DNA from 4 places in the Desulfitobacterium metallireducens DSM 15288 genome. Region 4 is predicted to be linked to each of the others. Evidence: riboswitches for the same ligand, from Rfam matches in the RefSeq annotation. Region 4 holds a riboswitch; each other region holds the start of a gene.
The links. Region 4 has a riboswitch for cyclic di-GMP ahead of DESME_RS16475 (helix-turn-helix domain-containing protein). Riboswitches for the same ligand answer to the same signal wherever they lie in the genome.
Positions count from the first base shown of each region.

Region 1 (7,582 bases), 240 kb from region 4:
TTGGGTTTAGAAAGTTTACAAGAAGAGGAAAGCTACAAAGAAGTCGTTTTACGTGCCTTGAAAATCTACCTTTTTGTGATGGCTTTAACCTTTTTGGGGACAGGGCTCAAACCGATCATCGATCGATTTATTCTGGGTTTACCCAGTCAGATTCTGTACTGGATTAATATGATTTCGGCTATTTTAGATAATGCGACTTTAGCGGCAGCGGAGATCAGTGATAAGATGTCTCTTGATCAGATTATGGCTATTTTGCTCGGACTCTTAATCAGTGGCGGTATGCTCATTCCGGGGAATATTCCTAATATTATTGCGGCGAGTAAATTGAATATCCAGAGTAAAGAGTGGGCAAGGTTGGGTGTTCCTGTCGGACTTGTGATTATGGTCGCTTTTTATGGGATTATTTTTTATCTGATATAAGGGACTAAGGCAAACCTTAGTATTGAGGATTTGTTATGCGACGTTCAAGTTCGGGAATTCCCATGTTGGCATAACAATAAATTCGTTGGAGCGCATACGGATTGGATTCTGGGTCAGCCCAGCCTCGGGCAGTTGTGAAGCCTGCTAGATAACCATCCTCTTGAGTCAGTTTCATTACATGAGAATCGTATCCCCCAAAGGGATAGGCGATGTATTTGAGAGGGTATCCCAGAAGGCTTTCGAGGATGGCACGCGAATTTTTTAACTCTTCTGTTGTAGTTTCAGCGCTGACTTCTGATAAATTGGTATGATTCTCTGAATGACCACCGATTGTCCATCCCGCAGCTTGCAATTGTTGGAGCTGATCGGAGGTTAAAAAACCTTCTCCGTCAATATAGCTTGATACCATAAAGACGGTTCCGGGGAAATGATATCTTTGCATAATGGGAAAGGCATTGGTGAAATTATCGCGATAGCCATCGTCAAAAGTGATGGCAATGGGTTTATCGGGGAGTGAACCTTTGTTATAGAAGGCATTATAGAGCTGATCGAGAGTGATGACGTGATATCCGTTTTGCGATAAGTACTCCATCTGTTTCTCAAATTCTGTGGGGGGCATGCGCAATTCGTTGCCAGGCTCGTCCATAACGGAATGATAATAGAGAACGGGGACTCGGGTTGTTGTTCCTTGAGAAGTCATTGAGGAAAACGTTTCTGGGGAAATCTTCGAGGGAGGATTTTGCAGTAAAGCTTGAAACTGTGGATCGTCTTTTACAGGGTCAAAGTCTTTTTCCTCTTGAGCAGCTTCGCAAATATCCGGTTCGAGCGCAAGAGCGGGCTTTAAATATTCAATGACTTTTCCGACATTTCCTTGCCTGCCGTAGATACTGGCAATGCCGTAATAACTCCAGACATCTTTGGAATCTAGCTTAAGTGCCTCATGGTAACTATCAATCGCCTCAGTCCAGTGACCGGCCAGTTCGTGGGCTAAGCCTAAGTTAAAATGGGCATATACAAAATCGGGTTTCAGCTCAAGGGCTTGTTTAATCAAGACAATTCCCTCGTTTGTGCGGCCCTGAAAAGCGTAAGTTGCTCCTTTGCCATTTAAAGCTTGATAGCAGTTTGGGTCTAAAGTTAAGGCTTCATTAAAGAGGTCTAAGGCAGAAACAAACTGCCGCTCATAATAGAGTTTAAGCCCTTGGTCATATAGACTGAGGGCTTTTTTCTGATTTTCGGTAAAGGCTGGAGGAGTTGATGGGTCCGTAGAGGGTTGCGCAGTGGAAATTGAAGCGCTAGTTTCTTGTACGTCGGTTGATTGTGCTTCTACAGAGATGGCTGAAGAGGGATCGTTTTTAAAGAAGGATCCGCTTACAAATTTTAGGGTAACGACAATACTGAGTAGCGCTATTAGCGTTATTAACAGGAATGACTTCTTTTTCACGAGGATTCCTCCGGTTCAAATGTAATCAATTGCACTAATTGTATGATAATTTAATTTCCCTCATTTTGTCAAAATAAGTTAGGATATTATGGGATAGTCCAAAGGTCCTGTTTGGTTAGGCTTATTCTCCCGATTTGCGAAAATAGGGTATTTTTAGTCATTTTATAGTTCTATAATGACATCATAAAGGAAAAGTGTAATAAAGTGTTATTTAAAAGGAAGTGGCTAAGATGAAAAAAATTAAGGCTTTAGCATTTGCATTATCGTTATCCCTTTGTACGCTCCCTCTGAGTGCTCCATTAGCTTTGGCCGTAGATGGTACAGCTACGACAGGGACTACAGGTACAACAGCGACTACGGATACGACAAGCACCACGGGTGCGACAGATACGACCAGTAGCACGGGCCTTGACCCAGTGGTTGATGCGAACGGAGACATCGTGGACCCGGGGACTCTCCCTGATTCTCCTTTTTATTGGCTAACCGAACTAATCGCTAAGCTTCAAGTGATATTAACAACCGATCCTGCGGCAAAGGCACAGCTCTTAGAGAAGCAATCCTTAGAAAAAATGGCTGAAGCTGAGATCATGATTGAGAGCGGAGATACTGAAAAGGCGCAAACAGCCATGGAGGGTTATACGCAAAAGTTAACTGAAGCCCAAGCTTTTTTAAACGATCTTACGGCAACGGATTCAGAAACAGCTCAGAAACTTGAGTTAGCCCTGAGTCAATCCCATGCTCAAAATATTCAAACGTTAGGGGGTCTCTTAGATAAACTGCCTCCTCAGGCCTCGGAAAAAGTCGCTCTTAACATTGTTCGGTCCATGGAAAAGAGTATCGCCAAGATGGAGAAGAAAGATCAAATCGAACTTGCTAGAGAGCTGAGAAAAGCGACTAAAAATGTCGAGACGAGCGAATTAACGCAAGAAGAACAAGATTCTTTGGATGAACTTCAGAATAGTCTTGAATCTGACGCCGTAAATTCAGCGGAGCCTGTCACAGTGGCAACGGATACATCAGTAGCCACCATGTCGGTAACGGATAATAGCAAAGCGAATGCGAATGGTCAGCTAAAACAAGCGGAACCTAAAGAAAAAACTGAGCTTGTTGAACAAGAAAAACTTGAAGAGCAAAATGACGGAGTGGAAGTAGAAAATAAACAGTTAGAACAGAATCAAAAGGAAGTAGAACAAAAGCAACCCGAACAAAAACAAGTCGCTCCGAAGGAAAATAACGGACAAGGGCGAGAAAATGCGGCCTCAAAGGGGAAAAATCAAAATTCTGGTAAAGCACAAGAAAGCGAAGACAACGAACGTTAAACAACGGTAAGCAAAAAGCTCGACCAAAAGTGGTCGAGCTTTCGTTTTTCTATGGCAAAAAAAAGGTCCTCCTGACGAGGACCCCAAAAAGAAACCAACTACATGAGAAAGAGGAAAACTAGTTCTCCCTAAACTAGCCCTCTCGAGGAATTATACGTCTTTTTGGGGAGTTTTCCTTCGCTTTAGTTCCTTATAAATTATGGAACTTGATGAAATTAGTATTATTATGACGAAATAATGGGAATTGATCTATTTTACGTCTATTTTAAGTTGGAAATTGATGATATTATATAAATATAGGACATCGACAAGAGCAAACTTGGCGAAAGCCAAGGACGCAAAGCTATGGGTCTTCCAGAGTTCTTCTGATGACTGCCAAGCCACCGAAAGCGTTTTAATACTGAGCTATTGTCGCCTGCCTGTTGCTTGCGATTTTTTTATTTCTGAGGGAATTTTGAGATAGAAACGATTTCGAGATAGAAGCTTTATATGACATGAAAGGAAGATTTTTAGTGCGCCAGTTAAGTATCAATCGGTTAAAACAAGGAGATGTGTTGGGGCGGACCATCTACGCTAATGATGGTCGCGTTTTGCTGGGTAGGGGAATTGCTTTTACTCCTTCCTACATTGAGCGCTTAAGAGACCTGGGGATAAACATTGTCTATGTAGATGATGAGGAAACAAAGGATATCGTCCTTGAGGATGTGATTACTGAGGAACATCGGCGTGAAGCGATGGCCTCCCTAGAGTTTTCTGGACAAGCCGTTCAAGTGGGGAAAGACTTTGATGGCTTCAAGGTAAAAAAGGCTGTGAACAATATCATCGAGGATATCCTATTTCAAAAAGAGATTTTTATCAGCTTGACGGATATGCGGAGCTATGATAATCAAATCTTTGCGCATTCGGTCAACGTCTGTGTCCTCTCGATTGTCTTAGGTAAGGCGTTAGGACTGGATCAAAATAACTTAGAGGCTTTAGCGATCGGCGCATTGTTTCATGATATCGGAACCGTGAAGCTGCCGAAAGAGCTATTACGCAAGCGCGAATCGTTTACGACGAAGGAAGAGGATCTTTATAAAACTCATACGAGTTTAGGGTTCGATATTTTGCGTTCAAAACGGGAGCTAAATCTTTTAAGTGCCCATATCGCTTTTCAACATCATGAGAGAATGAATGGATCAGGTTATCCCCGAAAGTTAGAGGGAGAAGGAATTCATCAGTTGGCCCAGATTGTCGGGATCGCTGACTTCTATGATAATATGGTTAATGACGGACCGGGACATACGCGAATGTTGCCTCATGAGGCTTGTGAAATTTTAATGGGTTGCTCAGACAAGTTGTTCCCCCATGATTTGGTGGTTACCTTTTTAAAACATATTGCAGCTTATCCCACGGGGTGTACAGTTAAGCTCAATACGGGAGAGATTGGAATTGTTGTCGATCAAAATAAGAGCTTACCGATGCGCCCGATTGTGCGCGTCTTACTCGCGGGCCAAGATTTAAATCAGGTCAAAGCAAAGGAATATGACTTAGTTAAGGAACGGACCACGTTTATTGAATCGATTTTCGAGTGAGGTTTGACAAGAAAGTCTAAAAAGAATACACTAACAAAACAGATAAGCAGCTATAAGCCTATTTGCATACGGTTAAATAACCTTTGGAAAAGGAGTTCGAGCTATGAAAGACGTCCCCATTCCTTATATCAGAGCAAATCAGACTGGAATTATCGCCTTTTTTATTCTTGCCTTTTTTGAACAGCTGCCTTTATTTATTGCGATATTATGGTTGATTGAAGGGGTTGGACTTCTTTTTGGTATGAAAGCGAATTTGTTCATTCTTTTCGCGAAACCCTTTTTTAGCCAATGGATTGATCGTGTTCCAACGCAAGCATACGAGTTAACTCGTTTTGATAATCAATTAACAGTCGTTTTATTGACCCTCTCCTTTGTACTTTTTGAGCTGAGATGGGCATCGGCTGGCTATATTGTTGCTGGAGTTGTCGCGGGACTTGCCTTATTGGCGATGTTCGGACTCTCTTTGGGATCCTTTTTCTATAAGCAAGTTAAAAAGTTTTAAGTCAAGGGAAACTGAGCTGCGGAGTGAATACTTCGTGGCTTTTTTTCTGCTTTTTTCATGCGTTTCCCGCATAAAGAATCGCTTGACGAACCTCCTAGGGTGAGTTGTATAATACTCATGAGTGACCGAACGGTCGGTTCGAGGATGAGGAGGATGTAAGGGCTTGAAGAAACAGACAAATGTACGATTATTAGTAGCTACAATAGGAGTGGGCCTTCTTCTCTTGACAGGGGGATGCGGCTCCCAGAAAACGGCGGCCACCTCGGTTGAGGAGCAATACATACCGGTAGAAGTGTTACCTGCTGCGGTTCAAACCCTGGTAGAGACGACGAATTTCAGTGGTAAGATAAATTCTGATCAAGATTTAAGCCTTGTGCCGAAAATGCCAGGGAAAGTGAGTTCAGTCCATATTCAAGTTGGAGATAAGGTCAGTGCAGGTACAGTGTTATTTACCCTGGACACAACGGATTTGCAAAAGGCTGTTGATATGGCTTCGTTTGGGGTACGTTCAGCGGAGACGAATTATCAACGGACGAAGGAACAAATCGATCTGGCTAAAACCAATTTGGAACGTCAGCAACAGCTTTTCGCGGCTGGCGCGATCTCGAAGGCTCAGTTAGAAACGGCTGAAAGCCAGGCTTCAGAGACGCCTTTACAACTCGTGCAAATTCAGTGGGATCAGGCGAAGGTGAGCTTACAACAGGCACAGGAGGGATTAGGTAATGCGGTGATGACAGCACCGGCCGAGGGGACAGTGACGGCTGTTAATGTCAAACCGGGCGAAATGGCCTCAAGTGCGCTGCCTTCGGTGACGTTGACTCAACTTAATGCGCTTAATGTGACCCTTAATGTCCCTGAAAATATCGTGAATTCACTAAAAGTCGGAGAAGAGGCTAAAGTGACGATTCCTTCGGCAGAAGCGCAAGAACTCACCGGAAGAATTTCCAACATCGCTCCTGCAGCAGATGCTCGGACGATGCTTTATGCCATAAAAGTGGCTATTGATAATCCTGAGGGCAAGATTAAACCCGGGATGTTTGCTAAGGTGGAGATCGCTACGAAATCAAGGTCTGATGTTTTAGCGGTGAATAGCGAAGCGATTGTAACGAAGAATGGGAAATCGCTTGTTTATGTCGTGGAAAATGAGATGGCGGTCGAGAAAGAAGTGACAATAGGCCTGGACACGGGGGCGAAAGTCGAAATTACAAAGGGTTTAAACTCAGGCGAACAAGTCATGATTAAAGGGCAAACTCTGGTCGGACAGGGAAGTAAAGTCAAGATCGTGGGGGGGAGCCAATCTTGAAATTAGCTGAGGTATCCGTTAAACGTCCTGTTACGATCATCATGGTCATGCTGATCATTATTCTGCTCGGTTCAGTTTCGCTTAGCCGTCTGCCGATTGATTTACTTCCCAATATGGAAATCCCGATCGCGGTCGTCGTGACCTCTTATACCGGGGTTGGGCCTGAGGAAATTGAGAAATCGATTACGAACCCGATTGAGGGTGCCCTTTCCACAGTAGAAAACATCGACACGGTGACTTCGACCACATCGGAGGGAAATTCTGTGGTCGTTGCCCAATTTAAATATGGAACAGATATGAATTTTGCCACTTTGCAGATGCGGGAAAAAGTCGATCTTGTGAAGCGGATGTTTCCGTCGGAAGTTCAGGCACCGATGATTATGAAAATTGACCCTACGATGGCACCGATTGTTCAATTGACGGTTTCACAAAAGGATGGGGATCTGGCTTCTTTACAAACCCTAGTGGAAGATCAGATTAAACCTCGTTTGGAACGCGTCAAAGGGGCAGGTTCCGTCACTGTAAGCGGGGGGTATACAAAGCAAGTTATTATCAAAACCAATAGCGAAAAAATGAATGGGTATGGTTTAAGCGTAGCTACTCTTTCAGGAATACTTGGAGCGGAGAACCTGAATGCTCCAGGCGGGCAAGTGAAAAAGGGCAACCAGGATTTGACCATTCGAACGATGGGCGAATTCCAGACGCTTGAGGATATTGAGAATCTGTCCATTCCTTTGTCAACGGGCGGGCACGTTAAATTGAAGGATATTGCAGAGGTCAGTCTTGGCCATGCTGATATGAATGCGATCTCACGGATCAATGGGGAGCAGAGTATTACGATAGCCATTCAAAAACAATCCGGGACAAATACCGTTCAAGTTGCGGATGATGTGGCGCAATCGTTAACTGAACTCAAGACGACTTATCCAGAGCTTGAGTTTAATACGGTTATGGACCAGTCTATTTATGTCAAACAATCCATTAACAGTCTTGAGAGAGAAGCCTTGATGAGCGGACTGTTGG
Region 1 is NZ_CP007032.1:2,769,112-2,776,693, reverse strand. It holds gene DESME_RS13480 (DUF1646 family protein) at 1-420, shown strand, start outside; gene DESME_RS15460 (polysaccharide deacetylase family protein) at 437-1,861, opposite strand; gene DESME_RS15455 (DUF5667 domain-containing protein) at 2,092-3,180, shown strand; cyclic di-GMP riboswitch class I at 3,483-3,568, shown strand; gene DESME_RS13460 (HD-GYP domain-containing protein) at 3,693-4,754, shown strand; gene DESME_RS13455 (DUF4395 domain-containing protein) at 4,858-5,256, shown strand; gene DESME_RS13450 (efflux RND transporter periplasmic adaptor subunit) at 5,420-6,559, shown strand; gene DESME_RS13445 (efflux RND transporter permease subunit) at 6,556-7,582, shown strand, end outside.
Region 1: it holds a riboswitch for cyclic di-GMP, as region 4 does, so the genes downstream of both, DESME_RS13460 (HD-GYP domain-containing protein) here and DESME_RS16475 (helix-turn-helix domain-containing protein) in region 4, are expected to answer to the same signal.

Region 2 (7,582 bases), 200 kb from region 4:
TGATGAACATGGTTTAGGAACAACCCAAGGGCCGATTGCTTCCCACGCATGGGTAAATAAGGTGATTAGTTATGCTGTAGGAAAGATTCCCAAGGAAAAGATTGTAATGGGGCTTCCGGTTTACTCCTTTGACTGGGGGTCGAATAAACCTACCGTACCTGATTATTTATCCTATGCTCAATCGGTTGAGCGTGCCAAAAAACATGGCATTGAAGTCCTATTCGATGAGGAGAACAAAGTACCCCACTATCATTATACGGCCAATGGTGTTCGGCATGAGGTTTATTTGGAAAATGCCAAGAGTTTGCAACCTAAGATGGAGTATGCCAAAGAACATAAATTACATGGAGTAGCTGTCTGGCGGATTGGAATGGAAGATCCCGCTATTTGGAATAGTTTGATTAAGACTTACGGAACAAATAAAAATAAACAGTAACCACCTGAGTTCAACGTAAGGAATCGGGTGTATAAATCAGGAATCAGAATTTTAGATGGCAATATAGAGCGGGGAAAGCACCCCGCTCTATATTAATTTGAGAAAAGGAGGAAGATAAGATAAGATAATTAAGCAACATAAGAAGAGGAAGAGGTTACCTGATGATTGAAGAATTGATTGTCGTCGAAGGCAAAAATGATGCTCAAGCCGTTCGCCGCGCTTTAGGAGAAGTCGATATTCTCTGGACAGAAGGATATGGCTTAACGCATGAAAAGCTTCAATATATCAGCGAGATGGCAACACGCCGTGGCGTCATCGTTTTGACAGATCCAGATTCGGTGGGGGAACAAATTCGAGAACGCATAAGACGTACGGTTCCTGAGGCTAAACACATTTATCTGTCCAAAAAAGATGCTCGTTCCAAAGATGATAAGGATATAGGGGTAGAAAACGCTTCACCTGAAGACATTCGACGAGCTTTTCAATTTATTCAGGTAGAACGTACTGAGGTAAAGAGAGCCCCGATTTTTAATATGGATGACTTGGTTCGAACAGGACTCGTCGGGCTTCCCAATTCGGCGGAGAAGCGGAGAAGGGTTGGCCGGATTTTAGGATTAGGGGATGCTAATGCAAAGCAGTTTTTACACCGGTTAAATCGTTTTCAAGTTTCACGTGAAGATTTTGAAGGAGCACAACTCGGAGTAGGAGGTAAGGATGGAAAACGCAGCTGACTATACACGGCGTTTACTTAGAAAAGGTGCCCGGGCTCATAAATCATTAGGACAGAATTTCTTGATGGATGATCAGGTGATTTCTGAGATTATAGGGGCAAGTGTTCTTGATCCAGATATCCCAATGATAGAGATAGGTCCAGGTCTTGGCGTATTAACACGAATTCTTGCTCAAGACGTGAATAAACTTTGGGCGGTTGAGCTCGATAAAAGTAAGGTAGAGATACTTCGACATGAACTTGAGGGACCCTCCCTAGAGATTCTGGTTATGGATGCCTTAAAGCTCAATCTTCGCGATATCTGGGGCGAACAGAAGGGCTTCTTGGTTGGCAATTTGCCCTATTATATTACCAGTCCGCTCCTTATGCATTTTTTAGAGCAAAAGGAGTCTCTGATCGGGATGACAGTTATGGTCCAAAAGGAAGTTGCCGATCGCATAGTCGCTAAACCAGGAACGAAAGCGTACGGAGTGCTGTCCATTGCTGTGCAAGTCGCAGCAGAGCCTGAAAGAATCTGTAACGTTTTACCCCAGGCTTTTTGGCCTGCGCCAAAAGTTCACTCGACTGTTGTTCGTTTGAATCTGCGCCCTTATCCAGGCCTACAGGTCAATTCCCAGGATTTTTTTCGGGTGGTAAAAGCAGGTTTTAGCCAACGTAGAAAAACCTTGGGGAATTCACTTTCCTCAGGGTTAGGAATCGATAAAAAGAGGGTCAGTGAGATTCTGATGCAGGCAGGGATTGATGAACAAAGAAGAGCAGAGACCCTCAGCATTGAAGAGTTTCAAACAGTGACTCAAGTCTATTTAGAAAAAGCCCTTAAGTAAGGTTTTAGTTTTACTGGGTTATCTTTTAAACGAGAAAAAAGGCGCCTGTTCGTCAGATTGAACGAACAGGCGCTTTTTAAAAATCCAAACTATTTGGCAACATCCTTTTTCTCAGCCTGTGGTTGCGACTTAGCGACCTCTTCTTCAGGAGTAGGAATTCCAAGGATCGCGGCAGAGTGATCGCGTCCTAAATAGAAGTTTGACCAAGAAGAGGTTTGGTAAAGATCCCAGTTGGCAGGTGGAATATGATAGGAATCCAGTTGATGCTCTTCGCCAACTTTCTTTAAGCGTGAATAAGCTCTGACATAGACACATTGTTTTTCGTTAGGATAGACTTCACACCAGCCTTGAAAGCTTCCGCCACAGGCCCCGTTACGTTGATTTTTAGGGCATTGGGACATGGGGCAAAGATAGGCCATATCCAGTAAAGCACAATCGCCACAATCCTTACAGTCATTCGAGATCACTTTAATGACATGTTCTAGACTATGTTTACGGGGGTTCTTTCGTGCTTTATAAATACTTCTCATAATTGGGAAAAAGGCTTGATTGGGAGTAAAGATAAGGCTGTGCATTAGACGCAAGGCACGGAAGCTTGCTCCGACAGGAGCATTAAGCGGGAGATTCTTTCGATCAACAGGGATTGTTGTATTGAGTCCTGTCTTCTCATCTTTTTCATAATAATAAAATCCACCCGGGATAGGATAATCAAATTCACGAATAAGATCCATCCATTTTGAACTGAGTTCTTCACCCTTATTAATAATGTACTCAACTTGTTCGTATTTAACGTTATTTCCGCCGATGTGTACTCCAGCAAAGCCCATCCCCTTCATGATCGCATACATTTTGGCCGCTCTGAGTAGGCGGGCGCTTAACCCTTTATCTTCAGCTTTTTTTTCTTGATCTAGTTCAGCTAAGAGTTTATCAGTGACAACACAGCCCGGAAGTTTATTCTGGTTCATGATCCGAGCGGCTCCATAAGGAAGAATGTAAATATTACCGATGATAGGAATATTTAAATCATTTAATTTTATAAACTGAAGGACTTCATGAAATTTACGGGCATCATATCCAAGCTGAGTCACTATAAATTCAGCTCCGCTGGCTATTTTCTTTTTCATTTTAAAATATTGAACCATCTGCTCCGCTTCAGTTGCTTTGAAGGGAGAGACAGCGGCTCCGGCAAAGAAATCACTCGGTTGGTGACGGATGATTCCTTTCATTCCGGGATACTCCAAGCCATGGTTCATTTCACCGATCAATTCAACACCATGAGTTGGATCAAGATCGAAAACAGGCTTAGGTCGCCCTTGGAAACCTGACTCGGTGTAGTCTCCGGTCATGACTAAAAGATTACGGACTCCAGCACGATCAAGTGCATAAAGTTGACTTTCCATTTGGTTACGGTTTTTGTCTTTACATGTAAAGTGGACGAGAGGTTCAATCCCTAGTTTTAAGATCTCTTCACCTAAATAGTCTGCAAGCATCGCTGGATTTCCGCCGGGATTATCAGTGATAGTTAAGGCATGGACCTTTCCTCCTTTGGCTGCTTGTTCAGCAGCGAGGAGGGCACTTTCTTGGGCTTTCTCTCGAGCGCCTCTACCGGGAACTAATTCCCAGGTTACAGACATCGTTTTCTTATCGAGCAGAGACTCCTTAAATCGGTTTTCCATCCTTTTTCCCCTTTCCTACCCTTCCCTTGGTCGAAGTAAAACCTTTGATGACCTGTTTATATACTTTCTTTAATTGTAGTACAATTTGGACAATTCTTTCAATAGAACTCCCAAAGTTTTATTTTGCAATTATTAGAAATAATTGTTGAAATTCTTAACCAATAAGGTGATAATAAAAGAGAAAGTCGAAAATTAAGATAATTATGAGATTATTTCAAAACATTTGTAAAGGCAAACTCAGTGAAAGCCGAGGACGCAAAGCTACGAGTCTAAAGCCTCGGCAGAGGTAAAGATAGTCGGGTTGCCATGTTAAAGGATACGACGAATTGATCCTTGTTTTGGCAACGCCATACAGGGATTTATTTTTTTAAAAAAGTTAAAGGGGACGAATAAATTGAAAAAAATTAAGTCTAAGTTTATCGCTTCGTTTTTGCTCATAGCCATGATTATGGCTGCCTTTGTTGGAGGGTACAGTGTCTATAGTCAAGTTCAACTCGTGGATAATGAAATTCAGGATTATCGAGAAACTTTATTTCAGGAATATGATGCTATGATGAAGGCACAAGTTGAAACAGCTACGAGTTTAGTACAAAATGTTTATAATGAACAGCAAAAGGGGTTACTGACAGAGGAGCAGGCTAAAGTGAAAGCGGCTAATCTCGTTCGTGACTTGCGTTTTAATGGGAGCAACTATTTTTGGATCGATACGACAGAAGGCATAAATGTTGTTCTTTTAGGAAGAGATACAGAAGGGAAAAGCCGTCTTGCATCTAAAGATCCCAACGGGGTTGAATATGTAAAAGAATTTATTAAGAATGGGCAGCAAGAAGGTGGGGGTTACAGCGATTATCAATTTGCTAAACCCAATGAAACACAACCGCTACCGAAAAGAGGATACACGCTCCTTTTTAAACCCTATAATTGGGTTATCGGTACCGGGGACTGGGTCGATAATATTGAGAAAAGTGTGAGCGAGAAACAAGCTACATACCAGGCAGATATGCGTAAACAGGTAGGGATTAACGTAGGAATTATTCTGGTCGCGTTAGTTGCAGTTATTGCTTTTGCACTTTATTTTAGTCGTAAAATATCCCGACCCATTATCGAGGTAGCAGAGGAGAGTAAAGCTGTTGCCAATGGGGATTTCACTCGAGAAAAGCTGAATGTGTCTTCAAAAGATGAGTTGGGCGATTTAGCGGATTCTTTCAATAAAATGTCAGATAGTTTGCGTGAGCTTGTTCAGAGAGTTTCCCAAGCCTCCTCACAAGTTGCAGCTACTTCTCAAGAGTTAACCGCTGGAGCCGAGCAATCTGCTCAAGCTTCCAGTGAAGTTGCCGTTTCAGTAACAGAAATGGCTCAAGGCGCGGAAAAACAAAAGACGACGGTCGATGAAGTAGCAGCTGTAGCTGAGCAGCTCGCTGCGGGTGCGGAACAAATTCAAGCAAATACAGGAAATGTTGTTAGTTTTGCAGAAAGGACAGCACAATCAGCAGATGAAGGTCGTACTGCGATTACGACAACGATAGAACAAATGAAACAAATCCAGTCTGTGGTGAACCGTTCTGCTGAAATCACACTTCAATTGGGCGAGAGATCTCAGGATATTGGCAAGATTGTGGATACCATCTCGGCCATTGCTGATCAAACAAACTTACTTGCGCTGAATGCCGCGATTGAAGCAGCTCGGGCTGGCGAACAAGGAAGAGGGTTTGCTGTAGTTGCAGATGAAGTTCGCAAATTAGCTGAACAATCACAAGAAGCAGCGAAGGAAATTGCGCATTTAATTGCCAGTATGCAACAAGATACAGAGAAAGCCGTTAGTGCCATGAATAATGGGACTTCTGTCGTAGAAACGGGATCCAAGGTCGTAGCCCAAGCCGGAGAAGCCTTTGAAGAAATTGCACAACAAATCGAAAAAGTTGTGGCTCAGGTCAAAGGGATTTCAGAGGAAATGGAGCAAATGACCCAAGGAAATGAACGAATTGCTTCTTCTGTACGCGATTTGGATCAGATCAGTCGGGTTATTGCTGATCAAACTCAGAATGTATCTGCTTCTTCAGAAGAACAAGCCGCTTCGATGGAGGAGATCGCCTCTTCAAGTCAGCTCCTAGCGAAGATGGCTGAAGAACTAGACCAGTCTTTAGCTAAGTACAAGATCAACTAAGCATAGGAGTTAAAAGAAAGTCTTTTGCACTAGGAATAAAATAGACAAAAGAATAGGCTGATGGATAAGATAGATGAGCAAAGAATGTTTGCTCATCTTTTCTATTATAGACGGTAAAGAATAAGAGGCCTGTAAATCAGAAGAAACATACTTAAACCGGTAGAAAAGGATTCCTAAAGCTGAAACTCCACTATAAGGAAAGAAAGGATAAATATCGATCGTTGAAAATCCAGGGTAATATACTCCTAAAGGGAGAAGCCAAGGTCCTGAGATATACGTGTTAGATAAAACGAATCCCAAGATTAGGGCAAAGAGTGAGTAGAAGCTTAAAAAAGCCGTTGAACGTTTTTGGAGAAAGGGATAAAGAAGAGCCATCACCCCCAGAAAATGGAGTATTCCAAAGCGGATATAGGACTCGGGCATTGCGATATAGGTAAGTAAGGTGATAATCAGAGCCCAGGATAAGATTTTGACAGCATTGCGGAATGGATGGTGACTGAAACCGCTACTCACTCCTGCTAGGAAGATAAACAAGACGGCCGAAATCTTTCCTTCTACAAACCAATACCAAGAATCGACCTGAACTGGGGCAGAAGTGAAGAAATCCAAGTCATAAATAAAATGGTAGAGAATCATAAGAATGAGGGCAAGGGCTCGTAATAGATCGATTTCGGGAATTCGAGAGGCGGTATTTTTCAAATTAACACCTTACTTTCTTACACTTTATCTTTTCGTTGATAGGGAATGATGAGATGCTGTTCACAAAAAGGATGAGAAATAGCTAAGGTTTCATTCCAAAGTTTGAGAATATCAAACCGTCTTTCGGGATGATAGCCTAGTAATTGGTGTTTTCCCAAGGAACGTGTGAGAGGCTTATCATGAGCTAAAGCAAATCCCATGATGCAATCCCCAATAATCGTTTCGGCGATTAAGCGGGCATGTTGTCGCTCTTTACGCGGAGATTTTAAGTCTTGATGGCGTAGTGAAGTTACGACTTGGGTTTTTAAGCCAAGTTTGCTAGCCCATACTAATGACAAAGGCGGAATTGCGATCCCCTCGGGGGGAATGGCATCCAAAGCTTTGGCAGATAAAGCATGGGGACCATGGGTGGGCGTAGCTAGACCTAAAGTATGGAATAGTCCGAGCTCTTTGTTGAGGTTAGCCCGAAATCGTAAAACAAGATGGGCGAGATTCGCGCGATGAGTAATATAGGGATAACAGTTGGTGAGGGCGATATCGACTCCCTGATCTAAAGCGAAAAGGAGTTGTTCCAAATTTTCAAGGATATTTCCCGACATATCTCCATCTAAAAAGAGCACTCCCTCAGAGTTCAGTTTATGGGCATAGAGAGCGCCGACAGCCCGAGGAATATCAATACCGAGCGGTTCAGCAAAATAGATGGTGTGAATGCGTGAATCAGGAATGGAACGGGTAAGCTCTAGGGTTCGATCGGTACAACCGTTCAGCACAAGAATAATATACCTGAGAGGAAGTTTCAAGACTGTGGCCAGGACGGCAAGGATACTCTTTTCTTCGTTGTAGGCGGGAATGACAACATCATACATGTTTCTCGCCTCCAGCATATGATTTTATTACATCATATGCCGTTTCTCTTCATTCGTCATAGAATAAAGCAGAGATCGGAAGGAGGGAAAAAGTGTGTTTGATGTAGGAGATATCGTCGCTAGGCATTCGCACAAACAGGACTTGTATTTCCGGATTGTTCAGATTCAAGCCAGCGGAGGAGAAAAA
Region 2 is NZ_CP007032.1:39,707-47,288, forward strand. It holds gene DESME_RS00190 (glycosyl hydrolase family 18 protein) at 1-436, shown strand, start outside; gene rnmV (ribonuclease M5) at 598-1,167, shown strand; gene rsmA (16S rRNA (adenine(1518)-N(6)/adenine(1519)-N(6))-dimethyltransferase RsmA) at 1,151-1,990, shown strand; gene DESME_RS00205 (methylenetetrahydrofolate reductase C-terminal domain-containing protein) at 2,080-3,666, opposite strand; cyclic di-GMP riboswitch class I at 3,887-3,975, shown strand; gene DESME_RS00210 (methyl-accepting chemotaxis protein) at 4,061-5,830, shown strand; gene DESME_RS00215 (heparan-alpha-glucosaminide N-acetyltransferase) at 5,840-6,529, opposite strand; gene DESME_RS00220 (glycosyltransferase family 2 protein) at 6,547-7,395, opposite strand; gene yabG (sporulation peptidase YabG) at 7,490-7,582, shown strand, end outside.
Region 2: it holds a riboswitch for cyclic di-GMP, as region 4 does, so the genes downstream of both, DESME_RS00210 (methyl-accepting chemotaxis protein) here and DESME_RS16475 (helix-turn-helix domain-containing protein) in region 4, are expected to answer to the same signal.

Region 3 (7,582 bases), 220 kb from region 4:
ATTGATCTGTCAACCCGACATTTGTTGCAGTACCACGACCTTGCCAGTCGTACCAGCTGTTCGAATTTTGTTGAGCAGATGTTGTGGTCGTAATCCAACCGTTAGATTGATCCCAACTTGCAGGTTCTGTTCTATCTTTTTTCCATTCTCCTAGACTTGCCTCAGCCATTGATTTCACATGGGTTATAGCATTTTTTAATAAATTTACAGTGTTTTGTAATGCTGCATTCGCCGCATCAATATTGCCTTGATTCCAAGGTCTAACTCGAGAAGCCGCTAAAACCGCATCCATTGCATCAGTTACAGCTATAAACTCAGCGTCTGTATCGTGACCACCCGCATGCATGTACTCACTCAACGTGGCATCTGCTTCAGTAAAATCAGGACGATATAACGTAATGGATGGTTCTTGTACCTGAAGTATGGGGCCATTTCCGTCACTATCCCCGATCACCTTAAAATCCCAACGGCCAATTTCAATATCGCGAGAGAGTGTTAATACCACCGTATCATCTTTCTTCGCAGAAACTCCAGTTAATGTAACTTTGTGTCCATTATCGCTAATGGTATCAGAGCTTATCCCCATTCCCTCAGCATTGGCTATTCTTACCAAATCGCCTTCCATGGCAACAATACCATTCGGTAATAAGAATTCAATTTGACCCTTATTATAATCTTCTCCAAGCGTGTAAGTAAGTACGGTTTCCCCAACTACTCCGCCATGTCCATTGACACCAAAGCCCCCAGCTTTCGTTCCAACATTCCCAGTTGAAACGCCGCCGCTGCTACCTCCTCCCCCAACTGATGGAGTAGATCCGCCTACACTTCCACTACCCGTTACAGGAACCTCATTTCCTTTTTTATCGAGAGTACCTATGTTTGCCCCAGAAGGTACATTAAGCTCAGCATTAACATTAGCAACCACATTTGTAACCGTCGTATTAGCCGAAAAATCAACTTGTGCTTCCTTGTTCACTTCAACCGTTGTAAATTTTCCGTCCAATGTAATTTTCTGTTCCTTATTTTCCGGTGCTATTTCTAGCTTTGCGATGTTTGCATTCGCGTCTGCTTTGATCGTTGCCGCTCCGTTTACTACGATTGGTTCAGCAAAAGTTCCTTTGAAGGTAACAACAGGGGATTGCCCCGCTATCGTTACAACTTCTACACTACCTAGACTTCCTCCAGCTGCATCAAGAATCGCATAAGAAGTAACGACCGTGTTACCTATCTTGGTCGTTCCACTCGATTCCACACGAACTTCATTAGAACTTGAAACAACGAGCGTTCCAGCTTCAGTATTCTTCAGATGAATGCTATCTTTAGCTCCAGAAAGAACGATTATTTTTCCAGCCTTAACATTATTAATGTTAGCCGTACCCTTCTCACCTGGATCAATAAACAATGTTCCTGTGATAGTAACATTATCCAAGACTACATTGTCACCCTGAATGTAAACACTGTAGGCTGTTCTAGCATTTTTTAAGGTTGCATTTTTCGCCGTAATCTTGATACTATCTGTCAATTCTTCGAGTTGATTTGCATCAGATGATCCTATAGTTGCGCCATCTTGTGCGTACACAACTACTGAGGTCAGTTGCTCAACGATACTCGAAGGGATACTCGCTTCGCCCCCGAAGGTGATGACATTTGACCCAAGGTTAAGTTTAGCAAAGTTCTTCGTCTCTGAAGGGAGTGTTGTACCGGTCAAAACTACAGGGGATGCTGTTAATGCGGCGAGTGGAGATCCTGCTAAGGCATCTGCTAAGTGATTATCTTCCCCATTGGCCAGATAGGTTTTACTATAGTTTAAATCATTGGCAAAAGTCTTAAGAACCTCAAGATTGGTACCGAAGCGGTCGAGACCTCCAATTCGAATCGCATTCGGCAAGACAATTTTCACATTATCGGTTAATGCTCCCGTCCCTCCAAGGACATAAGTTTGATCTACATTCTCCTTTACTGAATCAATATAGGCCATTACATTATTAGGAACATTATTAATGTCAGAAAGCAGAATTGGCATACCTTTCCCCGCGGCAATAGAAGCAATAGATAAAGCATCTGCATTATTCCATGCTGTAGCAACTACAAATTTATTGAAAGTCCCCATTTGCTTCGCTATATTGAGGGACGTTTCATAGCGATCACTGCCACCTAAAGGAACAACAGTAATATTCATTTCAGCGAGTTGATCTAGGATTTTCTTTGTAATCACTTTATCTCCAGTGGTTACATAAACGGTCTTTACCCCGAGACGTTTTAATTCTATTCCAGCATACTTATTTAGTTTATCCCCTTCTGTCAAAAGAATGGGGGCATTCTTCAATTTGGCCAGCGGCGCAGCCGCAAGAGCATCTACAAGATTTTCATCCATTCCTGCAGACAATACAGCATACTCTGACGTGCCCTTCCATCCCTCTTGAGCAATTTTCGCAGCCGTTTCATATCTATCTATTCCTGAAAGCCGCTGTTCAGAGCCAACCGCTCCTGACACTACCGATTGTGTCTTAGAAGTTGCTGCAAATATGTTAGAAGTAAAGACAGTCGTTATAAAAAAACTAACTGCTAAACATCCTGCAAGCAACTTTGTTGTATGCTTCTTCATCTTCAACCTCCACACTTAAATTAAATAAAAGAAATAAAGGATTGTGAGTTTACTTATTTTTGCTATACTTAAAATTGTTAAAAGCAAAGCTAACCACAAGCTATGTTGTTGGGTAATTCAACATAAACTTCTGGTCAGGTTACCTGTTACAGCAGGCTTCCTGTTTTAGCTAAACTTTTCCGCAAAGGTCTTGGACATTGCTGGGTGACAACAAACCTGTCTAAGGCCTTCCTCATCTCACCTCCTACGGAGATATACTTAGTAAACCCAAAAGTCCTACTTTGCATAGGACAAACTTCCTTTTTCTGTAAATTCTCCATTGGGCTAACTATTCCTTTACAAAAATTATGGCAAAAAATTACATGATAAATTATTTAAATTACTTTAAAATCTCAATTCGTTTAATTGTTCCATATAATTACAGATAAGCACATAATTAAGTGGCAATAAAATTAGAACAGCCCACATTTCATGATCATGAAATGTGGGCTGTTCTAATAATCGCGCGTACTTATTATTTTCGACAAATTTGGATTTTTCTCTCTATTTTTCCATGGTATAATAACCATGTTTTTGCTAGGTTCAAAGAAAAAGGCAAACCCGTTGAAAAGCGGGGACGCAAAGCGATGGGTCTAAGGCTTTTGCTAAGACTGCCAAGCTGCCATAATCCATTTAGGAAAAATAGAAGGCTCTTTCCTGTGGTTTATGGGAAAGAGCCTCATTTCATATTAAAAGGAGTGTTCGATTGATGAAAAAAATTCTAGGAGTCCTATTAACCCTTGCGATGTCCTTAGCGCTCCCGTTGAGTGCCGCGGCCTCAACCACCCCAACCCAAACCCAACAGGTTCGCCTGCAAGGAAGCAACCGTTATGAGACAGCGGTTAGTATCGCTAATGAACTCGCCAAACAACATAACATTGATTTTTCCAAGGGTGAAAAGTTCCAAAACGTTGTTTTAGCCTCGGGCAACAATTTCCCAGATGCTTTAGCCGGAGCTCCGTTAGCTAATCAAGAAAATGCGCCCATTCTTTTAGTCGATAATACCCCTGAGAATAGTACTACAACTTTTGATTTTATCCAGGCACATGTGAGTACCAGCGGAAATGTTTTCCTCCTTGGAGGTACTGGTGTCATCCCCCAAAACTTTACCGACAAGCTTGTAAGCATGGGCTTTGCCCCACAGAATATTGAACAACTCGGAGGGCAGAATCGAAATGAAACCTCATTGATTATTTCTAAACGATTGCAGAACCCTTTGAAGGAAGTTGTTTTAGTTACAGATTCTTATTTCGCAGATGCCTTAACGGTTGCCCCGACAGCTACTTCAGTTTTCACTCCCATTTTGTTGGTTGCTGATACTGGTCTTACGCCTGATCAAAAAGCCTTCTGTGACTCAATTAATAATGTAGTTATTTTTGGAACACTTGCTTCTAAAACCAACGAGATTTATCCTCGTGCTATGGGACTAACCGGCGCAAATAAATATGATTCAAATGCCATCTGGGCTAAACAAGTTAAGAATAAGCCCTTCATTGCCTTAGCTACGGGAGAGGATTATCCCGATGCTTTAGCCGGTGCCGTCTTGGTGGGAAGCCTTGGAGTTGGAGGAGGGGTAGTGCTCATGACTAATCCCAATCAATTACCCTCCGAAACCATAAGCGCACTCAATGTGATTTCTTATAATGATAAGCAAGCTTTAACCTATACCAACGCGCAAGGACAATATAGTTCTTTCCCCGCTGTCATGTACCCCACTCTATATATCTTAGGCGGAACGGGTGCTGTTTCTGATTCGGTTCAATCCCAGGCCGCTACTATCCTTAACGGACCGGGTACTGCGAAATAAATCGTCGGTAACTTTCAAGGCAAAAAATATAGCAAGCACGTCATATGTGCTTGCTATATTTTTATGATAATTCTTCTCCTTGGTGATCGTATTCCTTACTCTATCCCCATAAGAATTCTTTGAGCCTGCTGAACAAGACTAGCAGGGACAACGCCCTCTCCACCTAACGTCCGAACCGTAGGACGAATTCCTGTAGCTCGAAGTTGTTTAAGATAAGATTGGATGGCAGGAGAAAATGTTCCACTATTTTGATCGATCAGAAGAATGGGATCCCCCGTCTTCGCCGCTAAACCACTTCCTGCAAGTGCATCTGCAAAGCTATACCCATTTGCGATATAAAGGGTATCGGGACTTGTTGCAAACTCATTGACTACTGCACCCGCTGTCTCAAATCGATCATTCCCCGCTAAACGCTTAATCGCCGTCCCAGGCACTAAAGCTTTAATTTGATCTTCAACCGACTGTGAAACAACGGATATCCCACCTGCAATATACACGGTTGAAGGTTTTTGGGTTAAAATATAATCTTTTGTTTTTTCGGCAAGAAAGTCCTTCCCGACAAGCAGAGTTGGATACTGATTTGATCCTGCGAAACTAGAAACACTGAGAGCATCTGGGAAACCTTCACCCGAGGCTACTATTACGGGTGTCCCCGACTTCACGTTAGCATTATTAACAACAGCCATATTGGTTTCGTAAAGATCAAGTCCGCTCAAGCGTTCTATTGTATTACCCTTCTTAAGAATTTCTGTTTCAAACGAGTCATTAATGACGCCCGTTCCACCAATGATATATACTTTTGTAGCCGGGGTAGAATGTAAGGCAATATAGTCAAAGGCTTCTGAGGACTCTCCGACTGTAGATCCCACAAGTAAAATCGGAGCATTATACTTCTTGGATAAAATACTTGCAGATAACGCATCTGGGAAATTAGTACCCGAGGCTAAAATGATGTTATCGCATTTACCCTTATTAAAATCTTCGCTAATCGCTCTCGCTGTTTGGTATCGATCCAGTCCTGCTAAACGAGGAGGAGCTGCTAATACTTTAATTAAATCCATATAATTAAACGAATTATTTTCGTTTAGTTCTGGAATTTGAATACTAATCGGTGTATTTATGCCCGTAATATCTGTATTAAAGTTAACAGTCAGATTCACGACCCCTTTGGCATCGATAGCTGGGGCTTTTTGTCCGCTCAAGGTATTCATCAAGGAATTGATTTGAGACAGATCCACTTTAAAATTGATGAGCCCACTTTCATTAATGACATAACCATTCGAAATCGTATAGTTTATCTCGAGTCCTTTATCACCCAATAAGGACACATTCTCCAATTGAGCCATGAAACCATTAAACTGAGCTAAGAACTCCGGTGTACTCGCATCGAGCTCTTTAATCGCTTGATCAAGGTCAATGGAACTTTGGGCTTGATCTGGAACTCCACCAAGTTCAATCATTGAACTTAAATATTCCTTGATGAAATCCATAGCTTCTTTGTCTTGGGCAAAGTTATTTACAGTGTAGCTCAAAAATTCCTTTAATTGTGCATCATTGAGCTTTATCGAAAATTTTTGTGTCCCATCATTCGTGGGGACATTAACAACATCAAGATTTGGATTAAAGCGTTGAGCATAACTGGTAAGGAACTCGACTCCCTTTGTTTGGAAGTTTTTGCTGAACTCCATGAGCTTAGTCGGGTCGAGATTACTCAATTCAGAATCCTTCATATCATAGGGATTCATAACCATATATTCTTTGTTTGCAAATCGGGAAGGAAAAGACGCCGTTGCCATTGCAGGTACTTTAATGATTTCCACTAACTTTGGATTCTCTCCAGTGAGATCCATGTCAACCCACAAAGGCACATTAAGACTTAACCCCTGCATATCTAAGTTCATATCGATTTGTGCTTGACTAACCGTCTTCTGTTCATTGCCATTCGTTTTTACATTGAGATCAAGTTTAGCCGTATTAAGCAACATAGCCGTCGAATCAATTTGCTGCTGAACAGCAGGTTCAAACCCTGAACCACTCAATTCGAAGGACATCGTTGTATGCTCCTGCACCGAATTAACCTTTTGCATTTTCATAGTAGCATCAAAAAGGACCTGCTGATTCGGGGTACACCCTGTTAAAACAAAGAGCAACGTTAAGATTGATGTGATCCAGACCATCTTTTTCTTCATCGTAATATTTGTCCTCCTCTTCCAATGATAACTTACAAATGTTTACTTCTATGACTATGCGTAGAAGTCCTCCCTATATGTGTTAAAAATTATACCAATTCTGCTAATGGCTTAATCCTATTCAAATAAAAGCTATGCCAAGCACGTTATCTTGCGTGCTTGGCATAGCTTTTGTCAGAATTATTTCCCTTTGTGTGGGGGTACGACCCCCAGTTATTTGCTACGCACGGAAGGGTAGCCTAATTCAGCCTGAAAATAGGATTCGGTTCGATAGGCACTATTGTTATTAAAATCAAAGGTGACATGGCCATTATCAGGAATCGATCCAATGGTTCGATAATCCGAAATATTGTCAGCCCAAGTGGGGTCACTCGCAATCCATCCATAAGGAGGAAGATACGTTTCAACCCAGGCATGGGCAGCACCCCCTGTATTAGACCACCCATCCCCTAGCAAAGGATAGATGACAGGTACTCCTGCACCAGAGCTCAAGGCATAGCCAGAGGCAACACGAGCGGGGATCTGATTCGCTCGAAGGAGAGCAACCTCTAGGTCAGCATAGTCTTGGCAAACTCCTGTTTTGTATGTTAGAGCGGATAGAGCTCCTTTATTATCATGGCCTGAGGAAAAGGTTTCATCATAGGCTACCGTATTATAAACAAATTCATGTGTTTTCTGAACTAAATCTAATGTTCCACTCGAACTGTTCTTTAAATCCTGGGCGACAGTAAGAATATCAGGATCATCTGATTCGATAAACTTTTCAGGATTGACATACTGTGTATCAACCAAAGAGGTATCGATAGTCTGAGGAATCAAACGGGCTGAAGGATTAATCTCGACACCGCGAACTTCTACAACAAATTTATTCGTGACAGTAATCACTTCACCTGGGACGACATTATCAGCCTGGATGATTGCTTTTTCAGTACCGTTGGTATC
Region 3 is NZ_CP007032.1:2,795,738-2,803,319, forward strand. It holds gene DESME_RS15465 (cell wall-binding repeat-containing protein) at 1-2,605, opposite strand, end outside; cyclic di-GMP riboswitch class I at 3,189-3,271, shown strand; gene DESME_RS13590 (cell wall-binding repeat-containing protein) at 3,354-4,451, shown strand; gene DESME_RS13595 (cell wall-binding repeat-containing protein) at 4,547-6,640, opposite strand; gene DESME_RS15470 (cell wall-binding repeat-containing protein) at 6,854-7,582, opposite strand, start outside.
Region 3: it holds a riboswitch for cyclic di-GMP, as region 4 does, so the genes downstream of both, DESME_RS13590 (cell wall-binding repeat-containing protein) here and DESME_RS16475 (helix-turn-helix domain-containing protein) in region 4, are expected to answer to the same signal.

Region 4 (7,582 bases):
ATAAAGGTTTCGTATAATTCAATCAAGGTTGATGGAACAACTGAAATAAAAAGGAGAGTGGATTATATGAAATTTAAAAAACAACTGATCGCAGTGATCGCGACACTGGGGATTCTTGGAGTAGCCGGAACAGCTTTGGCAGCAGATGGATATAAAACACCGGCGGATATTGTCGCAGGCTTGACGGGTAAGACGGTTGAACAGGTAACGACAGAAAGAGCTACTGGTGTTACTTATGGAACGATAGCCAATGATGCAGGAGTGCTGGATTCCTTTAAACAAGAAATACTGGCACAGAAAGAAGCCGTATTAGATCAGCGTGTAGCTGAGGGAACAATGACTCAGGAGCAGGCAGCTTCAGTTAAGAGTGCACTTGAAGCAAACCAAGCAACCTGTGATGGCACAGGAAGCGCCCAAATTGGGAGAGCAAATGGGGTCGGTTTTGGTAGCGGCATGATGCAAGGTCAAGGTAGAGGTCAAGGCCGGGGCGGATTCGGCGGAGGCATGGGCTATGGAGTCGGTATGGGCAGAGCTGGTTTGACTCAATAATAAAGAAAATAGCCATTAACGCAAAGGGGTTGATTCATCAAAAGATGGATCAGCCTTTTTGATTATAGTTAACGTTATTGTTAACTATAAAGGTTAACGCCAACGTTAACTTATCGACAGGTTAACATAAGAAAAGCCTATTTTCATAACTTTTCGCCTTGGCATGCTATTTGCAATAACTAAATTCGTCAAATTTAAATGCTGTTGTGATAATTTTAATAAGTATAAGCAACAGCAGATATTAAAAAGAGATGGGAGGAAAGAGAATCTCGTTCAAGTAGTATCAATAGGTATTATTATTAATTTATTATTTTTTCCTAAAATAGAAGGAGGAGTATTAATGTCTGATTATATTAATTATGTAAAAACTCAATTGAAGGATTGGAAAGTAGCATTATTAACACTTGTATTCACAGTAGCAAGAGTAATTTATGGAATTGCTTGGATTCAAGCTGGAGAACACAAATTAACATGGTTTTCTGATGGAAAACTCGATTCTATTGGATTAATTAAAGGGATGGTAGGTAATCTAGCAGCTGCCAAAAACGATCCACTCGGTATTAATAATTTATATGCTTGGGTTGCCCAAGGTATCTTTGTAAATACGATGCCTTCCGTTACTGATGTAATGGTTGTCATTTGTGAGATTTTAGTTGGTATCGTTCTTGTTCTAGGATTTAAAGTATTCTGGAGTGCTTTAGTCGCTGTATACATGAATCTACAATTCAATGCAGCAGGTTCGTTTAATAATTTCGGTTATATTTGGTCTGACTTAGCTTTTATGAAATTTGCAAAATATAGTGAACTTATTGGTGTAAGCGGATACCTTGATTTTAAAAAACAACAAAAGAAAACGGCACAAAACTCAGTAAATATGTAATTGAAGTTTAGAGAGAGCAACGGATTGTTTAGTCCGTTGCTCTTTTTATATGCTCATGTACTTGCCTATAAAAGAATTATGGAATTCCTATCAAATTAATCTAAATAAATCATGGTAAAGTAAGATGTACCTCTATAAAAAACAGAAAAAAATGATATACTATCAATGTAAACTCAATACGGGGGTGTTTTAGACTCGCTCGGGGAAGCGGTGGCAAGAGTTGCGCGTCGAGATTCCACCTGGTCTCGTTAAACGGTGGACCTTAATAGTTAACAACAATAATTACGCTCTAGCAGCTTAATTGCCGCTAGCATCCTGCCTTCTGCGCCTACGATGAAGGGCCAGGGTGTCAAAATAGTAGGACTGCTCTAATGGCAATTCTCGGAGTCATTAGCTAAGATTATCGAGATAGCCTTGGATGGATCCTGTCTTCTGGAGACTAAGAGGCGAAACTTAAAGAGAAGACTACACGCGTAGAAGCTTTTGTGGCAGCTCTTCGATACAGGGGTGCAAGTCCCCTCACCTCCACCATGCAAACCCTCGAATATTAGGTGGAGATACATAACGAAAGCCTTGAGGTACATGAAGTTGTACGCTTAAGGCTTTTTTGCATTTTTGAAATGAATCACCGTCTGGCTTTGCAAAAAAGGATAAATTTTGCCATATCTGATGGGTATTAATAGTGGCTGTGACAAGATAATTAAACCTATTTACAACATTAAGGCTTTCGCGATTAATCTAGTTGGCTAAGAAAATGTATATCTACCAGAAATGAGATGATTAATAATGGAGCATCATGAGATAAAATTTTGTTGTTCATCTCTGGAGCTGTGCAAATAAATGGGGCATGGAAGCATGTGAACAATCTGTAATAAGCTTTATGATCAGTTATCCATACGGGGCTCATGTTCAAATATAGGTACTAAAAAACCTTTAAAGTTATAGACAAATATGGTAGAATATCTCACAAGAGGGTTCTTCCAAAATACGACATCATAACATAGTTTTACCTATCTTTGTATAATATTCATCTATTGCAATTTAATTTAAAAAATTGTTCTGATAAAGGCAAAACATCTGAAAAGGTGTGACGCAAAGCCATGGGTCTACAGCAGGAAAGACACTGCCATGATCGCCAGGTTGCCGGAGAAGAAATTAGAGCCCCTGCCGGGACTAGTATCTCTGGTATGGAGTTCTTTTTGTTTTCTCTTTTTAAATTAGGTGTTCGTTATAATGCTGCCTGTTTAACCAAATACTTCGACAGACCGTTGCTACTGAACTGACAGGGAGGTTGAAATATGGATAAAGTTGTCCACAGTTACGTAAGGCCAGAAAAGCTAAAGGATCGGAGTTGAAAGGTTGAGGAAATTACTAAAATTCGTAGTAAATACCTGCAAGCTTCGGAAGAAGGAGACTACTGTGTTCTTCTTGGTGGGGTTTACACGGTAGGATTTTTGCATTCTTATGCTCGTTTCCTTGACTTAGATGCAGGGAGTTTGGTAAATACTTTTCGATTGGAAGTAGCAGCGAATAAATTAGAAACCACTTTTGATAATAGACCTTTACATTTTGAACATACCGTAGGCTATCTTCCCTTATCTTTTAACCGCCGTGTTCTTAATATTCAGTTTTTGTCTGTTTATTCCCAATGCTTTTCTTTCTCCAATTCTGTCATGCTGGTCTTGAAGGATTTCAGGAAAGCATTTGAACCAGATGAGATTGAAAATTATTATAAATGATTTAACAAAAATTGGAGGGGAATAATGTGAAAATTAAAATTGGAATATTTCTTGCGTTCATAATTTTATTAGTATTGCCACAAACTGCTTACTCCTCAGAGGGACAAATCTTTAAGCCATATATCAACTATAAAACAGGATCCTACCCTGAGGCTGTTGCGATAGGGGATGTCAATGGAGACGGAAAAAATGATGTAGTAATGACAACATCAACATCATCTAACTCTGATCCAGTAAATGATTATAAGCTTTTTGTTTTCATACAGAATAGCGCCGGAGGGCTTAATCCACCAATTAAGTATTCTGTTAGCGGCGTGCCAACCTCTGTTGATATTTGTGACCTGAATAATGATGGTAAAAAGGATGTAGTAGTTGGGAATAAAGGTGTAAATATTGAGGTTTTCATCCAAAACCAATCAGGCGGACTTGATTCTGGTGTGAACTATAGCACAACTAATTCGCAGAGCATAAAAACAGGGGATTTTAATAATGATGGGTTGATGGATGTAGCGGGAATAGGTTGGGGTTCGAATAGTGTTGACATCTTGTTCCAAAAAAGCGATGGTACGTTGGGGACGCCGATTACATATTCCGTACAACATGGGGGATACGATCAGTTAGAAGCCGGTGACGTGAATAATGATGGGTTGACCGACTTAATTGTAATGAGTGGGCAATTGTACGCCGACCCCAATATCGGGATACTATACCAACAATCAAATGGATTTTCTTCACCGGCATACTCCAGTGTTGGTAGTAATATACTCACTCATGGAGTTGCAATTGGGGATATAAATAATGATAAATTAAACGACATCATAGTCAGTCACGGTGGCAATCAGCCTACATCGTTTATCGGTACTTTCAACCAGAATAGTCAAGGTACTCTTAATCCGGTGGTTAATTATGCAGCATATGATTGCCCTGAATCGGTTAAAGTAGCAGATGTCAATTCCGACGGAAAAATGGATGTTATTTCCTTGAATGGGGGCTGGGACGCATTAAGCCTTTACCTTCAAGATGGTAATGGGGGAATGATGCCGTACTCGCGTTATAGTCTTCCCTATGCCTCACACTATAACCCCCAGGGTCTTGCGATTGGCGACATTAACTCAGACGGTGCTCCCGATGTTGCTATAGCAGATTATAACAATGGATTAGTAATATTATACCATTCCATACCCGAAGCTTTGACAGTGAGTAGCCCAGCGACCACCGGATTCACAGTAGGGTTAAGCCCATCCCTTTCCGGCTTAGTGGCAAGCGACTTTACGCTGAAGGACAGTGCGAGTAATCCTGTAACCATTACAGGCGCGTCAACATCAGATGGTGGGGCAACTTACGCGATTAGTGCAGCGTTGTGTGCAGGTCAAACGTACACGGTTACGGCAACTAAGAGCGGCTATGACTTCGGGTTAGCGCGAAACGTGGTAGTTCCCGCCACGTCGACAACCCCAGGGGCAATCAGCGGTACTATAATGGATATAAACGGTACACCGCTCGTCGGGGCCAACGTGACTGTAACCGGAAGTGTTTATTCAACAACAACAACCTCGGATGGAATCTATACGATATTAAACGTGCCGGTAGGCACGGGATATACCGTGACTGCCAGCAAGACTGGGTATATTAGTACCAATGTGATAGGTGTGGCAGTAACAGCAAATACAACAACCTCGGGTATAAACTTCACTCTGACGGCAAACTCAACCAACGGTGGCTATGGCGGTGGAGGGAGTTCATCAACTGGAGGAACTACAGTTACCGGCAGTGTAATTGACGGTAACAGTACACCGGTTTCCAATCTGACGGCTATAGTAACTACTGATAGTAATCGGAATTATACAGTTTCCATGAATGAAGCTCAAACTGTAATGCTAAAACAACCTAACGGAACTATGAGTTCTTTAAGTGATCTTTCTAAAGTGACGTTTGCAACAGCAGCAGGTTCGCCTATAACAATTTCTGCGGATGGAACAATAAAAGTGACGAACCTAGCAAAGGGAACGGACAATCACTTGAATATCAGGTATAATTTAGACAATGGACAAACGATTACGATTGGAACAATGGAGATTAAAATTGACAGCAGCGGGAATGTCAACTTAACCACTACCCTAATCGACCCCTATGGAGTCATCATTGATGCAGCTACAGGCAAGCCTGTTGCAGGAGCAAATGTAACCTTGTATTATGCCAATACGGAAAGAAACAATACAAATGGTAAAACTCCTGACACAGTAGTACCATTGCCTGGTATAGATGGATTTAAGCCCAATAATAATATAAATCCACAGATAAGTGATGACTCAGGAGCCTATGGCTTCATGGTATTCCCTACTACAGATTACTACATCGTTGCCACAAAAGATGGTTACAACAACTATACAAGCCCGACAATTTCTGTGGAACAGGATATCGTCAAATGGGATTTTAAAATGAATCAAACCACCTCTGGAGTTACAAGACTTGCGGGTTCGAGCAGAGTCGATACTGCGCTAGCCATCGCTAAAGAAAACTACACAGGAAAAGTTGCGAATGTCATCTTAGCTACCGCCGATAACTATCCGGATGCCTTAGCTGGAAGTGTATTGGCCTACAAGCTTAATGCGCCAATCCTACTGGTTGGAAGCTCTGAAGCCGATCAAGAAAAGGTATTGGACTATATGAAGGATAATATGAACCAGACAGGAACTGTCTATATCCTAGGTGGCACGTCCGTCGTTAGCGGTGCTATGGAAGGTAAAGTAACAGCGAGTGGTTTTGCAAATATAGCCAGATTAGATGGAACTGACAGGTATGAAACTTCTGTTAAAATAGCGGATCAATTGAAGGTCAAGACCGGAACCCCGATTGTGCTTGCCTATGGTGAAAACTATCCTGACGCCTTATCCATTAGTAGTATTGAAGCAGAAATGCAGTACCCAATACTTTTAGTTCAAAAAGACGGACTCAGTGACTCGGTCAAGAATGAGATTGCCGCAATTAAGCCCACCAAAGTCTTTATCATCGGAGGAGAAGGGGTCATCGGTGCAACTGTAGAAAGCCAAGTAGCGCAGATCACTTCTTTAGACAATCTGAATATTGTGAGAATCGCTGGAGCAGACCGCTATGAAACCTCTTTGGCGGTAGCCCAATACTTCAACTTATCCGGGCGAAGTGTCTGTATAGCCACCGGCAACAACTTCCCAGATGCCCTGGCAGGAAGTGTCTATTCGGCAAATCACAATTCTCCGATTATTCTATCGGATGGCAGATTGTCCGATCAGGTCATGAATTATCTAAAGACCAGAAAACTGACCGGAGCGACCCTATTCGGAGGAGAGGCTGTTGTCAGTAAAGACATTGAGCAGCAGCTTGAACAGTTAATTGGGAAATAAGTACTAGAAAAACAACAGGCATACGTGGCATGACTCTAAGAACCTTAGGTTATGCCACAAATTGAAGAATTTTGTTGTCGAGGGTTTGGATAGGTGTGCCTCACCTCCACCAATACATAACGAGTAAGAGCGTTCTTTTTGAACGCTCTTTTGTTTTGACTACTGAGAGGTCTAGTTAGGCTAGAAAACCTTAATTAAATCGGGTTTCGTTTTAGCTATAGCTAGACCTAGACCTAGACCTCTTGTTTTCCGTCACTTTTATATTTTAATTACCATAAGTATGAGAAGATACATAAATTGGTACTTATTAATTTTTTAATGTATAGTAAATTTGAACATGATAACATATACATCTAATTTCCAAATATTTTATGAATAATTGTAAGAAAGGATGCTAATGAAAATGTTAGAGATGCTTAAAGACCTACAACCAGTTGAAGTATTTAAATACTTTGAAAAGCTATCACAGATTCCAAGAGGGTCTGGAAATGAAAAAGAGGTTAGCGATTATTTGGTATCCTTCGCAAAGGAGTATAGCTTAGAATTTGTTCAGGATTCTGCATTAAATGTTGTTATAAAAAAGAAGGCAACACCAGGATATGAGAATAGCCCTACTGTTGTTTTGCAGGGACATATGGATATGGTATGCGAAAAAAATATAGGGAATGAGCATGATTTTACTAAGGATCCACTAAAGTTAAGAGTAATTGATGACATGATATATGCAACTGGCACAACTTTAGGAGCGGATAACGGAATTGCGGTTGCAATGGGATTAGCAATATTAGCTTCTAATGAATATCAACATCCGGCTATAGAATTACTTGTTACCACCTCGGAAGAGACAGGAATGGATGGAGCGATGGCATTAGATCCTAAAAATATAGAAGGAAGAACGCTTATTAACATAGACTCGGAAGAAGAGGGTACGCTATTAGTTAGCTGTGCTGGTGGAGTTACAGCTAAAACACTAATTCCTGCAGCATGGGAACCCGTAGATGCAAACCTAGTGCCGTATATAATTAAAATAAGAG
Region 4 is NZ_CP007032.1:3,013,729-3,021,310, reverse strand. It holds gene DESME_RS14500 (hypothetical protein) at 67-549, shown strand; gene DESME_RS14495 (DoxX family membrane protein) at 890-1,429, shown strand; RNA gene ssrA (transfer-messenger RNA) at 1,610-1,960, shown strand; cyclic di-GMP riboswitch class I at 2,487-2,577, shown strand; partial or broken gene DESME_RS16475 (helix-turn-helix domain-containing protein) at 2,797-2,913, shown strand; gene DESME_RS16330 (hypothetical protein) at 2,944-3,168, shown strand; partial or broken gene DESME_RS16470 (FG-GAP repeat domain-containing protein) at 3,195-3,821, shown strand; gene DESME_RS15775 (cell wall-binding repeat-containing protein) at 3,834-6,548, shown strand; gene DESME_RS14480 (aminoacyl-histidine dipeptidase) at 6,952-7,582, shown strand, end outside.